Regions from separate parts of the Inquilinus ginsengisoli genome, predicted to be linked through region 2. Evidence: riboswitches for the same ligand, from Rfam matches in the RefSeq annotation. Region 2 holds a riboswitch; the other holds the start of a gene.
What was found. A riboswitch is a leader RNA that binds a small molecule or an ion and turns the genes downstream of it on or off. The one in region 2 is predicted to bind thiamine pyrophosphate.
Positions count from the first base shown of each region.

Region 1 (7,603 bases), on a different contig from region 2:
TTCAGTCGCTTTCTGCGGGCGGGCGGTATCGACCCGCCCGCCCACAGAAATCACTGACGACGAGTTCCCGCATGCAGACCCTGTCCGCCTTCCCGACCCGGCCGCTGCGGGTGAACGCGCCCAAGCCGAAGACGGTGCGTCGCGTGATCATGCTCGTCTTCGTCGAGGTGATCCTGCTGGGAATGCTTGCCGCCCTGTTCGTGTGGATGGCGCCGCCGCTGCTGAACGATGCGCGGATCCGCCAGAATCCGGCAATCGCGCAGGACGGTGAGGTTGCGGACGGCAGCTGCCAGACAAGACTGGCCATCACCTTCTGCGATGCCACCCTGACCGCGCCCGGCCCGGACGGCACCGCCTTCCGCTCCGACGTCTCCTACTTCTTCCTCGACATCCATTCCGGCGACTACGACACCGAGGTGGTGCAGAGCGCCGACGACCCGCATCTGCTGACCACGACCCTGGGGCTCGACTATTTCTGGGACCGGGTCCTCTGCTTCGCGGCGGCCGTGGTGCTGCTGGTCGTCGGCGTCATCGGGATGGTCCGCGCCTCGATCGGCCAGCATCGCGGCGAGCGGCAGGCCCTGGCGCTGGACGGCCAGAAGCTGACCCCAGTGGCGGTGACCATCCGGACCCGCCAGAAGGTCCGGAAATCCATCGCCTGGCGGTTCAGCTATCCGTCCGCCGGCCGTGAGGCCAAGGCGAATGTGATGACCGCCAAGGACTTCCTGCCGTTCACGCTCGACGCCAAGGGCAAGCGCGCGCTCGCCGTGACCGGCGCGGCGGGCGGCGTTCCGTTCCTGCTCGATGCCGGGCTGACCCGGATCGAGCTGACCGAGGCGGAGCGGGCGGGGCTGCTCGAAGCGCAGCAGCGGGATCAGGCGGCGGCCGCCTGACCGGTCAGCCCCATAGCGCGTGGAAATGGTGCAGCGGGCCGTGGCCGCCGCCGACCGACAGGCGGCCGCTGGCCTGCAGCGCCCCGGTCAGATAGGACTTCGCCTCGCGCACCGCCGTCTCCAGGTCGGGACGCTGCGGCAGCAGGGCGGCGATCGCGGCCGACAGGGTGCAGCCGGTGCCGTGGGTGTTGCGGGTGGCGATGCGCGGCGCGGTCAGGATGACGGCGCCGGCCGGGCCCAGCAGCAGGTCCGGGCTCTCCGCCTCGTCCTCCAGGTGCCCGCCCTTCAGCAGCACCGCGCGCGGCCCCAGTGCCAGCAGCGCCGCCGCGGTCTCCGGCATCTCCGCCCGGCGCGCGGCCGCCGGCCGGTCCAGCAGGTCGGCCGCCTCCGGCAGGTTCGGGGTGACCAACGCGGCCAGCGGCAGGATCTCCTCGCGCAGGGCGGAGACGGCGTCCTGGCGCAGCAGCCGGTCGCCGCTCTTGGCCACCATGACCGGGTCGACCACCACCTGGGTCAGCCCGTGCCGGCGCAGCGCGTCGGCCACCGCGCGCACGATCCCGGCGGTGGCCAGCATGCCGATCTTGACCGCGTCGATCCGCACATCGGCCAGCAGGCAGTCGATCTGCCGGGTCACGAAGGCCGGCGACACCAGCTCCACCGCCTCGACCCCGCGGGTGTTCTGGGCCACCAGCGCGGTGATGACCGTGGTGCCGTAGGCGCCGAGGGCGGAGAACGCCTTGAGGTCGGCCTGGATGCCGGCGCCGCCGGACGGGTCGGTGCCGGCAATGGTCAGGACGTTGGGGATGGTGCCGGCGGGGATCACGCCGTTCCCCGCCCGTTGGTCACCGCCCCGCGGATCGCCCGGGCGGCGGCCTCCGGGTCGGCGGCGGCGCAGATCGCCGAGACCACGGCGACGCCGTCGGCCCCGGCCGCGACCACGGCGGCGGCCAGGGCCGCATCGATGCCGCCGATGCCGACCACGGGGAGGGGCACCTGCTCGCGCAGGGTGCGGAAGCCGTCGACGCCGATCGCCGGCCGCGCCTCGGCCTTGGTCGAGGTGGCGAAGACCGGGCCGATGCCGGCGTAGTCGGCGATGGCGGCATCGACCGCCCGCGCCTCCGCCGCGTCATGCACGGTGACGCCGATGATCAGCTCAGGGCCTAGCAGCCGGCGCGCGGTCTCCGCCGGCATGTCGCGGTCGCCCAGATGCACGCCGTCGGCGCCGACCGCCAGGGCCACGTCGACCCGGTCGTTGACGATCAGCGGGATGCCCAGCGGCGCCAGCACCGCCTGCAGCTGCCGCGCCGCCTCGATCAGGGACCGGGTGGTGGCGTCGGGGTCGCGCAGCTGCACCAGGGTGACGCCGCCCCGCACCGCCGCCGCGGCCACCGCCGCGACGCCGCGCGGGCCGCTCAGCCGGGTGTCGGTGACGAGATAGACCGACAGGTCGAAGCGTCGCCGCCCGGTCGATCCGAATGCCTGAAATGCCGTGCTCATCCATTCCTCCGCCGTGGCGAAGGGGGCGTCGGCGATCGATCCAAGAGGATCATGGCCCGTGGGCCAGGCATCGCGTGACGGTTCCCTTCGCTGGCATGACCCAGATCAGGTTCGACGGGTATGATCTCAGCCCGAGCGCGGGCACCCCGTGTCACTTCCAGGGCCGAGGCTCGCAAGGGCCGGGCGGGGTGTCAAGCGCGCCCGGCCAAATGAAAGGGCCCGGCCGTCGCCGGCCGGGCCCTTTGCATTGATCAGCCTGCGTCAGATCAGCCCGAGGCCATGATCGGCCTTCAGCCGATCAGCCTGGGAAGGTATAAGCGGTCTTCACCACCGTGTAGAACTCCGCGGCGTAGCGGCCCTGTTCGCGCGGGCCGTAGCTGGAGCCCTTCCGGCCGCCGAACGGCACGTGATAATCCACGCCCGCGGTCGGCAGGTTCACCATCACCATGCCGGCCTGGCTGGCCCGCTTGAAGTGGCTGGCGTATTTCAGGCTCGAGGTCGCGATGCCGGCGGAGAGGCCGAATTCGGTGTCGTTCGCCGTTGCCAGTGCAGCCTCGTAGTCCTTGACCCGGATCACCGAGGCGACCGGCCCGAAGATCTCCTCGCGGCTGATCCGCATGTCGTTGGTGGTCTCGATGAACAGCGCCGGGGACAGGTAGAAGCCCTCGGTCTCGCGGTTCAGCCGCTCGCCGCCGAAGGCCAGCTTGGCGCCTTCCTTGACGCCGATGTCGATGTAGGACAGGTCCTGGTCCAGCTGGCTCTGGTCCACCACCGGGCCCATCTCGGTGCCCTGCTTCAGCGCGTTGTCGACCTTCAGCGACTTCAGCTTCTCGGTCATCGCCGCGACGAAGCGGTCATGGATGCCCTCGGTCACGATCAGGCGGGACGAGGCGGTGCAGCGCTGGCCGGTGGAAAAGAAGGCGCTGTTGGTGGCGGCCCCGACGGCGGTGTTCAGGTCGGCATCGTCGAGGATGACCATCGGGTTCTTGCCGCCCATCTCGAGCTGCACCTTCTTGCCGATCTCGGCGCAGCGCACCGCGATGGCGCGGCCGGTGCCGACAGAGCCGGTGAAGCTGATGGCGTCGATATCGCGGCTGGCGACGAAGGCCTCGCCGACCACCGAGCCGCGGCCCATCACCAGGTTGAACACACCGGACGGCACGCCGGAGTCGATGATGATCTGCGACAGGGCCCAGGCGCTGCCCGGCACCAGGTCGGCCGGCTTGAACACGACGCAGTTGCCGTAGGCCAGGGCCGGGGCGATCTTCCAGGCCGGGATCGCGATCGGGAAGTTCCACGGCGTGATCAGGCCGATGACGCCCATCGGCTCCCGCGTGATCTCGACATCGATGCCGGGGCGGACCGAGGCCAGCTTCTCACCCTGGATGCGCAGCACCTCGCCGGCGAAGAACTTGAAGATCTGGCCGGCGCGGGCGGCCTCGCCGATGCCCTCGGGCAGGGTCTTGCCCTCCTCGCGCGACAGCAGCCGGCCCAGCTCTTCCTTCTTCGCCAGGATGGTGTTGCCGATCTTGTCCAGCAGGTCGTGCCGCTCCTGCAGCGTGGTCATCGACCACTTCGGGAAGGCGGCGCGGGCCGCGGCGATCGCCTGCTCCGCCTGGGCGCGGTCGGCGCGGGTGTATTCGCCCACCACGTCCGACAGGTCCGACGGGTTCACGTTCTTCGCGGCGTCCGGGCCTTCGACCCAGGATCCGGCGATGTAATTGGCGTGGACGCTCATTTCGTTCCCTCTCTCGACCTATTGTCGGATGAATGGCTACTGGATAGGTCGTGCCGATATCCGATGCAACAAGGCTATGGCGTTTCGTCTTCCGTCATGGCCGGCATGTCGGCCTCGGGTACGTCCAGCTCCAGAAGCGGCGCCGCCTTGTCCATCGGCAGTTCCTCGACCTGGCGCAGCTTGCGGTGGATGGCGCGGGTGCGGGTGCCGATCTGCTGGATCACGTTCTGCCCTTCCTGCAGCTTCTTGCCGACCTTGTCCATCAGCTCGCCATAGCTCTGGAACTCCGCCTTGACCGCGCCCAGCACCTGCCAGATCTCGGCCGATTTGTGCTGGATGGCGAGGGTGCGGAAGCCCATGCGCAGGCTGGACAGGAAGGCGCCCAGCGTGGTCGGGCCCAGGATGGTGACGCGGTACTGCTCGCGCACCGATTCGCGCAGGCCGGGCCGGCGCAGGATCTCGGCGAACAGCCCCTCGGTCGGCACGAACAGCACCGCGAAATCGGTGGTGACAGGCGGATAGATGTATTTGGTGGCGATCTTCTTGGCCTCGTCGCGGATCCGCCGGTCCAGCTGCCGGCCTGCCGCCTCGGCCGCCACGGTATCGCCGGCCTCCAGCGCCAGGTTCAGCCGCTCGTAATCCTCCTGCGGGAACTTGCTGTCGACCGGCAGCAGCACGCCTTCGGGCAGGCGGATGGCGAACTCCACCGTCTCGGAACTATCCGGCCGCGGCCGGGCGTTGCGCACCAGCTGGTCCTCGGTCAGCACCTGCTCCAGCAGGGCGTCCAGCTGCTCCTCGCCGAAGGTGCCGCGGGTCTTCACGCCGGACAGCATCTTCTTCAGGTCGCCGACGCCGCCGGCCAGCACCTGCATCTCGCCCAGGCCCTGATGCACCCGCTCCAGCCGCTCGCTCACGGTCTGGAACTGGGCCTGCAGCCGGGTCTCCAGCGTCGCCTGCAGCTTCTCGTCGACGGTGGCGCGCATCTGCTCCAGCTTCGCCTCATTCTCCTGGCGCAGCTTCTGCAGGTTCAGGTCCAGCGTCTCGCGCAGCCGGCCCTGGCTCTGCGCCATCGATTCGGACAGGGCCTGCAGCCGGGTGGCGACGGTGTCCAGCCGGGTCTGCTGGGTCTCGCCGATCGCCCGCATCGCGCCGACCAGCGTCTCGCCGGTGTGGCGCAGGGACGCCGCGATCTCCTGCCGCTGGCGGCTGTCGCGGGCCTCGGCCGAGGCTTCGGCGCGACGCTCCGCCGTCTGCAACTCCTGCTCCACCCGGCCCAGGTCGCGGCGCAGATCCTCGATCGCGCCGGTCAGCGGGCTCAGATCCAGCCGGGTCCGCCGGAACAGCGCGACCAGCAGGGTCAGCAGCGCGACGCCGAGGATGACGAGGCCGAGGATGCGGAGATCGATCGAGGCGAGGTCGAAATTCATAAGCTCATCCGGATGCGGGACCGGCAGAACACCCCAGACCGCTCACCCGCGCAAGGTGCTTCGGCCGGCGAAGATGGCGCGGCCGCCCAGCGCCTCCTCAATCCGCAGCGCCGCATTCCATTTCGCCATCCGCTCCGACCGGGCGAAGGACCCGACCTTCAGCTGGCCGACGCCCCAGCCGACCACCAGGTCGACGATGGTGGTGTCCTCGCTCTCGCCCGAGCGGGCGGAGACGATGCCGGTCAGCCCGACCGCCTTCGCCGCATCCCAGGCCGCCCTGGTCTCGGTCAGGGTGCCGCGCTGGTTCGGCTTGATCAGCACGGTGGTGCAGGCCCGTGTCGCCGCGGCCTCGCGCACCCGCGCCGCATCGGTGACCAGGAAATCGTCGCCGACGATCTGCACCCGGTCGCCGATCGCCGCGGTGATGGCCCGGAAGCCGGCGGCATCGTCCTCCGCCACCGGGTCCTCGACCGACAGGATCGGCCAGCGCCGGGTCCAGCCGGCGACCAGCTCGACCATCTCGCCGGTGTCGCGCTCCCGCCCCTCGAAGCGGTAGCGGCCGTCGCGGCCGAATTCGGAGGCGGCGACATCCAGCGCGATCGCGACCTCATCGCCCGGCCGGCGGCCGGCGGTCTCGATGGCGCGGACCAGCATGTCCAGCGCCTCGGCCGAATCGGCGAAGGCCGGCCAAAAGCCGCCTTCGTCGGCGACGCCGCACAGCTTGCCGGACTCGGCCATCAGCGACCCGGCGGCGCGGTAGACCTCCGCGGTCCAGTCCAGCGCCTCGGCGAAGCTGCCGGCGCCGGGGCAGATCACCATGAAGTCCTGCAGGTCCAGCCGCCGTCCGGCATGGGCGCCGCCGCCGAAGATCTGGATCTCCGGCAGGGGCAGCAGCACGGCATCGTCGCCGCCGAGATGGCGCCACAGCGGCAGGCCGGCGGCGGCCGCGGCAGCATGGGCCGTGGCCATCGACACGGCGATGGTGGCGTTGCCGCCCAGCCGCGCCTTGTTCGCGGTGCCGTCCAGGCCGATCAGGGCCTGGTCCAGCCCGGCCTGGTCGGAAGCGTCGAAGCCGGCCAGGGCGCGGGCGATCTCACCATTCACCGCATCGACCGCGCCGCGCACGTCATGGCCGCCGAAGCCGGTGCCGCCGTCGCGCCGGTCCAGCGCCTCGCCCGAGCCGGTGGAGGCCCCGGCTGGGGCGATGGCGCGGCCGATCGCGCCGCCCTCCAGCCGGATCTCGGCCTCCACGGTCGGCCGGCCGCGGCTGTCCCACACGCGGCGGCCACGGATCTCGGCGATGGTGGTGCGGGTCACAGGCTCAACTCCTCGGCCCAGGCGATGCGGATCTGGGCCAGTCTGTTCGGCGGGGCCAGCAGCAGCGGTTTCGCCACCCGGCGCACCCGGTCCTTCTGTGCGGAGTCGGTGAGGTATTCGACCGGGGACTTGCCGTCGACCCGGGCCAGCAGCAGCCCGGGCAGCAGCCGCGCGGCGCGGGCCTCGAAGGCGGCGGCCGGTTCCCAGTCCACGCCGGCGAGATAGGCGACGGCCAGCGCGTCGAAGCAAGCCAGGAACTGCCCGGCCGATTCGGGCCGCCACAGCCCCTTCAGCAGCAAATGATTCAGGCAGAAGGCGAGGTCGAAGGCCGGGTCGCCCCACCAGGCGCATTCGGCGTCGATGAACACCGGGCCTTGCGGTCCGATCAGGATGTTCTTCGGGCTGACGTCGCCATGGACCAGCGCCCGCTTGGTCGCCCGCGTGGTCTCGACCAGGGCCAACAGCGCGTCGGCGCAATCCGGATGCGCGGCCGCGGTCGCGACCAGATAGGGCTCCAGCCGGATGTCGTAGAAGATGCCGTCGGTCGGGAATTCGGCCGCCAGACCCGGATCCGCCGCCGTCGCCGCATGGATCCTGACCAGCCGCCGTCCCACCTCGGCCGCGACCGCCGGATCGGCCTGGCCGTCGCGCAGTTGGGCCTTCCACACCGGGTGGTCCTCCGGCGCCAGATAGGCCATGGCCAGGGCGCCGGCGGCATCGTCCTGGCCCAG
Region 1 is NZ_JAVDPW010000008.1:106,597-114,199, reverse strand. Features, by position in the region: gene E9232_RS22385 (hypothetical protein) at 72-893, shown strand; gene thiD (bifunctional hydroxymethylpyrimidine kinase/phosphomethylpyrimidine kinase) at 898-1,716, opposite strand; gene thiE (thiamine phosphate synthase) at 1,713-2,390, opposite strand; TPP riboswitch at 2,455-2,549, opposite strand; gene E9232_RS22370 (aldehyde dehydrogenase family protein) at 2,689-4,128, opposite strand; gene E9232_RS22365 (DNA recombination protein RmuC) at 4,203-5,555, opposite strand; gene eno (phosphopyruvate hydratase) at 5,598-6,872, opposite strand; gene E9232_RS22355 (phosphotransferase family protein) at 6,869-7,603, opposite strand, start outside.
Region 1: another riboswitch for thiamine pyrophosphate. It lies ahead of thiE (thiamine phosphate synthase); the one in region 2 lies ahead of thiC (phosphomethylpyrimidine synthase ThiC).

Region 2 (7,603 bases):
GTCGCCCAGTCGGCCTCGATCGGCTATTGGGTCGGCGAGCGCTTCGCCCGGCAGGGGCTGATGACCGATGCAACGGCTGCAACGCTGGCCTTCGGCTTCAACCAGCTCGGCCTGCACCGAATCGAGGCGGCCTGCCTGCCGCACAACCAGCCAAGCCAGAAGCTGCTGACCCGGCTGGGTTTCACCCATGAGGGCCAGGCCCGCGCCTATCTGAAAATCGACGGGGATTGGCGGGATCACCTGCTGTTCGGACTGGTCGACACCGAGTTTCATCCGGGACCCTGACCAACCGGCTTGAAGCGGTTGGTCTGCGCGCCTAGGGTCATCAAAATTTTGGTCGTCAAATTTGTTGGGAACCCGGCACGTGGCATTGGACTGGGATACCCTCTCGCGCACCCTGCGCCCCGAGAACAGCCCCGGCTTCCTGCTTTGGCAGGTCGCGAATCAGTGGCAGCGGCTGCAGCGTTCGACGCTGGAGCCGCTGGGCCTGACCCATGTCCAGTTCGTGCTGCTCGCCGGCCTGGCCTGGCTGAGCCGCAAGGAGAACGACGTCACCCAGGCCCGGCTGGCCGCCTTCTGCAAGACCGATGCGATGATGACCAGCCAGGTGGTGCGCTCGCTCGAGGCCGGCGGCTTCATCGCCCGGGCGCCGCACCCGACCGACAGCCGGGCCCGCCAGTTGCGCGTTACCGCCAAGGGGGCCGAGGTGCTGAACGCCGCCATGCCCAGGGTGCGGGAGGCCGACGCCTCGTTCTTCGGGTCGCTCCAGGAGAGCCAGAACTTCGTCGACCAGCTGCGCCGCCTGTGGTCGAACGGCGCCAAGCGCGAGCCCTGAAGCTGCACCGATTGCGATGGTCTGCATGCAGACCATCGCAACGGGGTGAGCGGCCGACCGCCGTCAGCTGCGCAGATAGACCCGGTTGACGTAGGGGTCGAGCTTCAGCCCGCTGCTGGCCTCCACCTGCTTCGCGTCCAGGATCGGCTTCAGCGGGCCGTACAGGATCGGGCCCTGGCAGTAGACCGCGCTGAACATCAGCCGCGGCGTCACCCGCGCCGGCATGCCGCGATGCATTCCGAAGGTGTTCTCCAGGAAGCTGGTGCCGGCGGCCCCCTCGAACTGGATGAAGCGCTCGCGCCCGAAGGCGTTCGCAACCTCGTCGTCGGAATAGCGCCGGATCGGCATCAGCTGGTTCTCGCGATGCGTCGCGCGAACATAGATGTGCGGCCCCGCCCCCTCATCGACATCGGTGAGGTAGACGAACATCTTGATGAAGCGCCAGTCGTCGTAGTCGCGGTGGAACAGCTCGGCGTGCTGGCCCTGGTCGTGCCCGGCGATCGACCACCACGCCGCCATGTAGCTGATCGTGGGCTTGCAGCCGAGCGCCGCCTGCACCGCCTCGAGCACCGCGGGGTGGTTGGCGATGGCCAATCCATGCGGCGCGTTCAGCACCACCTCCGGCTTGAAATGCGCGACATGGGTGCCTGGCGGGGCCTGGTCCGGCGCCTGGAAGGTGCCCAGTTCACGCTTGTACGGGTTGAAGGACTGATGCCCGGCGAAATAATGCCGCATCTCCGCCGCCATGTCCGGGCTGACCAGCCACGGTGTCATCGCGAAGCCTTCCGAGTCCAGGGCGGCCGCGGCAGCGCGGCCTTCGGAGGTGCCGGGGACCTGGGCGCGCCCCACCCGATTCGCGATGCGTTTGGCCACCCACTCCCGCGAGGCGACGCTTTGGAAGCGTCGCTGCAACAGGAAGCGGGTCTTCAGGCCGGCCTTGGCCACATGTTCGGAAAGAGCTGCCATCAAAAATATCTCCTCGCGTCGGGCACTGCCTAGCAGTGGACGATGGCGGTTTCGGGGCGAAACGCTGGCCTGCCTCACCCCGGGGAACCGCTGTCCGCGTTCAAATTCCGTCACGAGTGCTATAGCCGGACGGAACGTCCCAACCAAGAATCATTTTCAACTGGATGGCCCCCCAGGGCCGGAGCGGGCCCTTCGGCCCGCCCGGGGCGGAGCGGGCCCTTCGGCCCGCCCGGCACCGTCTCACTCGGCCGCGCGGTAGATCTGGCCGCCGCCGTCGCGGAACCGCGACGCCATCTCCTCCATCCCAGCCTCGGCCGTCGCCCGGATCTCCTGAGTAATCTTCATCGAGCAGAATTTCGGACCGCACATCGAGCAGAAATGCGCGGTCTTGGCGCCCTCGGCCGGCAGGGTCTCGTCATGGAAGGCCAGCGCCGTGTCGGGGTCGAGCGACAAATGGAACTGGTCGCGCCAGCGGAAGTCGAAGCGGGCGCGGGACAGCGCGTCGTCGCGCACCTGCGCCGCCGGGTGCCCCTTGGCCAGGTCGGCGGCATGGGCCGCGATCTTGTAGGTGACGACGCCGGTCTTGACGTCGTCGCGGTCCGGCAGCCCGAGATGCTCCTTCGGCGTGACATAGCAGAGCATGGCGGTGCCGAACCAGCCGATCATGGCGGCGCCGATGCCGGAGGTGATGTGGTCGTAGCCCGGCGCGATGTCGGTGGTCAGGGGCCCGAGCGTGTAGAACGGCGCCTCGCCGCAGACGGCCAGCTGCTTGTCCATGTTGGCCTTGATCTTGTGCATCGGCACATGGCCGGGGCCTTCGATCATGACCTGGACGTCGTGCTCCCACGCGATCTGGGTCAGTTCGCCCAGCGTCTCCAGCTCGGCGAACTGGGCGGCGTCGTTGGCGTCGGCGATCGAGCCGGGGCGCAAGCCATCGCCGAGCGAGAAGGCGACGTCATAGGCCCGCATGATGGCGCAGATCTCGCGGAAATGGGTGTAGAGAAAGCTCTCGCGGTGATGCGACAGGCACCATTTCGCCATGATCGAGCCGCCGCGGCTGACGATGCCGGTGACCCGCTTCGCCGTGAGCGGGATGTAGGCCAGCCGCACCCCGGCATGGATGGTGAAGTAGTCGACCCCCTGCTCCGCCTGCTCGATCAGGGTGTCGCGGAAGATCTCCCAGGTCAGGTCCTCGGCCACGCCGTTGACCTTCTCCAACGCCTGGTAGATCGGCACGGTGCCGATCGGCACGGGTGAGTTGCGCAGGATCCATTCCCGCGTGGTGTGGATGTTGCGGCCGGTCGACAGGTCCATGACGTTGTCGGCGCCCCAGCGGATCGCCCACACCATCTTCTCCACCTCCTCCGCGATCGAAGAGGTGACGGCGGAGTTGCCGATGTTGGCGTTGATCTTCACCAGGAAGTTGCGGCCGATGATCATCGGCTCGGATTCCGGGTGGTTGATGTTGCTGGGGATGATGGCGCGGCCGCGGGCGATCTCGTCGCGCACGAATTCCGGCGTCACATAGTCCGGGATCGCGGCACCAAAGCTCTCGCCGTCGCGCGCCGCCGCCTCGGCCAGCTTCTCGCGGCCGAGATTCTCGCGGATCGCGACATACTCCATCTCGGGCGTGACGATGCCGGCGCGGGCATAGGCCATCTGGGTCACCGCGGTGCCGCCGCGGGCGCGCAGCGTGCGCCGGTCGCCGCGCCGGAACTCGAACAGGTTGGCGGCCTCGCCCTCGCGCCGGCCGTCATCCTCCGGCCGCACGACGCGGCCGTCATAGGCCTCGACATCGCCGCGGGCGGCGATCCAGCCGGCGCGGATCGGCGGCAGGCCGGCGCCGATGTCGATCAGCGCGGCCGGGTCGGTGTAGGGGCCGGACGAATCATAGACCCGGACCGGCGGCTCCCCGGCTTCGGGCGATAGCACGATCTCGCGCATGGCGACGCGCAGGTCGGGGTGCCGTTCGCCCGGCACATGGACCTTGCGCGACCCCGGCATGGCGCCGGTGGTGACGGTGGTTGGGATGACATCCTTGGGCATCGACGGCCTCCTCGATCGGACGGATTGAGGGCGTGCCAAGGACGGAAAGCTGGAAAGAAAGCGGCTGAGCGCGCATGCGGTTCCATTCCCTACGCCGGCACGACCCGGATCAGGTTCGAAGGGTTCCCACGTCGCAGATGGTGTGGTGTCTCAGCCCCTTACCGGAGCTCCCCTCGGAACAGCGCGATCAGAGCGCGGCCGGGGCGGCGCTGTCAAGCCATGCCGATCTTTTCCCGCCGCTGTCGATCCCAGGGCCCCGCCATCGACCAGGGACATCAACCCCGGCAGAGGACGAGCCCGTATCATGAAGCTGCACTACTCCCGCAACCTCAATCCCCGGGTCGCCGTGGCGGTGGCCCGCCACCTGGACGCCCCGGTCGAGTACATCCGCACCAGCCCGATGGGGCCGGACAGGGAGGCGTTCCGGGCAATCAACCCCAACACCCTGGTGCCGGTGCTGGTCGAGGCCGACCGCACCCTGTGGGAGACGGATGCCATCGCCTGCCGCCTGGCCGCCCTGTGCGACCCCGGTTTCTGGCCGGCCGACCGCCAGGCCGAGGTGCTGATGTGGGTGAGCTGGAGCGCCCATCATTTCATCCCGGCCGGCGGAACCTTCTATTTCGAGAACATCATCCGGCCCCAGTTCCTGGACCGGCCGGCCGATGCGGCGGCACTGGCCGAGGCCGATTCCGGCTTCCGGCGCTATGGCGGGATTCTCGACGACATCCTGGCCGGCCGCAGCTGGCTGGTGGGTGACCGCCCGACCTATGCCGACTTCCGGGTGGCCTCCGCCCTGCCCTTCGCCGAACAGGCCTTGCTGCCGGTGAGCGGCTTCCGCCACATCCTGGCCTGGCACGACCGCCTGAACCGGATCGACGCCTGGCGGGCGCCGTTCGACGGCCTCGACTGACGGGCGGGGCGGTCCCTAGGGTCTGGCGGATGATCGGCGGCTTGGAGCGTAGGCGGAACAGACGCCAGACACCCTCCATGATATCCGCCACAACCCTGGCTGAGTCAGCCGGCAGCGTCGTCCACCTTGCCGCCAGGACGGCCGCCCCGGTGGGACAACCGCCAGCGCACCAGATCGTCCGCACCGGGGCCTGGCAGGATGTCGAGGTCGGCGGGGCTCACCTGCTCGCCGGTCTGCTGGTCGATGAACCCCCAGCGCAGCTCGGCGCCGGTTTTGCGGTTCACGAAGGTCATCGGCGGCGCCGACGCCCCGGACACATCAAGGCGATCCCCGATCTGGGCGAGCACCGGCATGACGGGGGCGATCTGCCACCCCTTCGGGGTCAGCACATATTCGAACCGTTCCGGGCTGGCCTGGTAGCGCCGCCGCTCGATCAGGCCGTTCGCCTCCAGATGCTTCAGCCGATCGCTGAGCGTCGCATTGGTCACCCCGGATGACTGGCGGAAATCCTCGTATCGGCTGAGGCCGCACACCAGGTCCCGCAGGATCAGCAGACCCCAGCGATCGCCGATCGCCGCCATGACGCCGGCGATCGAACACGTCATGCCGTCGAACCCTTTCGAGCGCATTGAATCCCTTCCGATCTGTCCGAAAATCTGCTCCAGCGGCTCTTATCATAAGAGCTGTTCTCGTTTGGTTCAATGGCGGTGTCCGCGAGACGGCAATACCGGGCGGGCATGCCAGTCGATAAATCGCTTGCCATCATCTTCACTCTTATTATAAGAGTGAAGAACTCGCTGAACATCAAGGCTCAACCCGATGCCGATGGCGATGCGGCCCCTCGATCCAATCCGGGCCGGAACCGATCGACACAAACATCACCGATTTCCTCCAAACAAGAGGACCTTGCCTTGGCGCAGAACAACGGCGCTTTTTCTGTCACTCCGACACTCGCATTTGCCGGCAGCATCATCGCAGCGGGCCTCTGGTTCGCAGCGCTCGTCGCCCTTCCAGGGCTGCAACGTTCGGGTCTGTCGGTGGTCGTCGCGCGGATCGCCGTGCATCTCATCCTGCTCAGCGGAACCTGGGCCGGGCTGGCGCGAACGTCCCTGACGGCGTCGGAGCGGGCGTGGACCTGGCTGGCGATCGCGGTGCCGCTCACCCTCTGGCATGGCGTGGCGTGGGCGATCGTCGCCGACGGCCTGCTTCTGCCCGGTGCCACGACCATTCCGCTGCTGCCGGTGATGATCATCGTGCCGACGGCGGTCGTGATCACGCTCCTGGGCCGTTCGCGCCGGATCGGCACGCTGCTGGATGCGATGCCCGCGACCTGGCTGATCGGCGTCCAGTTCTACCGAGTGATCGGCGCGGTCTTCCTGGCGAACTGGCTGGCCGGGGCTATGCCGGGCGTCTTCGCCCTGCCCGCCGGCATCGGCGACGTGATCACCGGGCTGATGGCCCTGCCGACCGCCGTGATGCTGGCCAGCGGCCGGCCGGACAGCCCCCGGGCGGCCCTGCTTTGGAACCTCTTCGGCACGACGGATCTGATCGTCGCGCTTGCCATGGGGGCCCTGACCACGCCCGGGCCGTTCCAGCACCTCGCCATCGATCACCCCAATCTGACGATCGCGGCGTACCCGATCGGTATCATCCCGGCCTTCACCGTTCCCAGCTCCCTGGTCCTGCACGCCCTGTCGGTGCGCCAGTTGCTGCGGTGCCGGCGGCCGGCGGCGGCGATCGCCGCATGACGGAAACTGGACTTTCGGCCGCATCCCGGCCCGCAACGGGCCGGCAGAACCGAAGCATGGCCCCATGGAGACAGATCCCGTGATCGCCCGCCGTGACCTGATCAAAACCACCGCAGCCATCGCCGCAGCCATCCCCGCGACCCTCGCGGCGACCTCTGCCCTGGGCGCGGACCAGGGCCCGCAGCCCCAGGCTGCAGCCGAGGCGGCTGTGCCGCCCACCACCCTGGCCGAGGTGCCGCCGGGGCCGGACGTCAAGCTGACCATCGAACGCCGCGACCAGGTGGCGCTGTTCGGCCTCAACCGACCGGATGTACAGAACCGCGTCGACCCCGAGACCTTCCAGGCCCTGGCGCGGGCCTTCTACGATTACGACCACGACCCGTCGCTGCGGGCGGCCATCCTGTTCGGCCATGGCGACAATTTTTCCCGCGGCATCGATGTCGAGGGCTTCCGGGCCGCGGCGAAGACGGGCAATCCCCTGTCCGGCCTGACCCGCATCGTCAATCCGCTGAGCTATGGCCCGGCCCAGCGCACCAAGCCCCTGATCGTCGCCGTCCATGGCGACACCTGGAACCTGGGGCATGAGCTGTTCCTGGCCGCGGATATCCGGGTAGCGGCGGCCGGCACCCGGTTCGGCCAGGATGAGAACACGCATGGCCGCTTTCCCGGCGGCGGGTCGACCGTGCGCTTCGTCCGCGAGGCGGGCTGGGGCAACGCCATGCGATACATGCTGACCGGCGATCACTGGACCGCGGAGGATGCGTATCGCATCGGCACGCTGCAGGAGATTGCCGCGACGCCCGAGGCCGCCCTCGCCCGGGCGGTGGAGATCGCCGGCAGGATCGCGGCCTGCGGGCCGCTCGGCGTGCAGACCACGCTGGTGTCGGCGCATCTGGCGATCGACGCCGGCGAGGCGGCCGCTTTCTCCCAGCTCGGCGCCCAATACGGAGCGCTCTACCGCACCCGGGATTTCATCGAAGGCGTCACCGCACAGGCGGAAGGCCGCCCGCCGGTCTTCCATGGCGACTGAACCGGGGCAACTGAACCCGGCGCCCTGTTCGATCAAGGATACGGAGACATCCATGACCATCCGCTCCC
Region 2 is NZ_JAVDPW010000003.1:261,863-269,465, reverse strand. Features, by position in the region: gene E9232_RS08985 (GNAT family N-acetyltransferase) at 1-285, shown strand, start outside; gene E9232_RS08980 (MarR family winged helix-turn-helix transcriptional regulator) at 365-835, shown strand; gene E9232_RS08975 (phytanoyl-CoA dioxygenase family protein) at 899-1,801, opposite strand; gene thiC (phosphomethylpyrimidine synthase ThiC) at 2,042-3,847, opposite strand; TPP riboswitch at 3,916-4,031, opposite strand; gene E9232_RS08965 (glutathione S-transferase family protein) at 4,152-4,757, shown strand; gene E9232_RS08960 (winged helix-turn-helix transcriptional regulator) at 4,862-5,386, opposite strand; gene E9232_RS08955 (DUF8737 domain-containing protein) at 5,495-6,505, shown strand; gene E9232_RS08950 (enoyl-CoA hydratase-related protein) at 6,570-7,535, shown strand; gene E9232_RS08945 (NmrA family NAD(P)-binding protein) at 7,588-7,603, shown strand, end outside.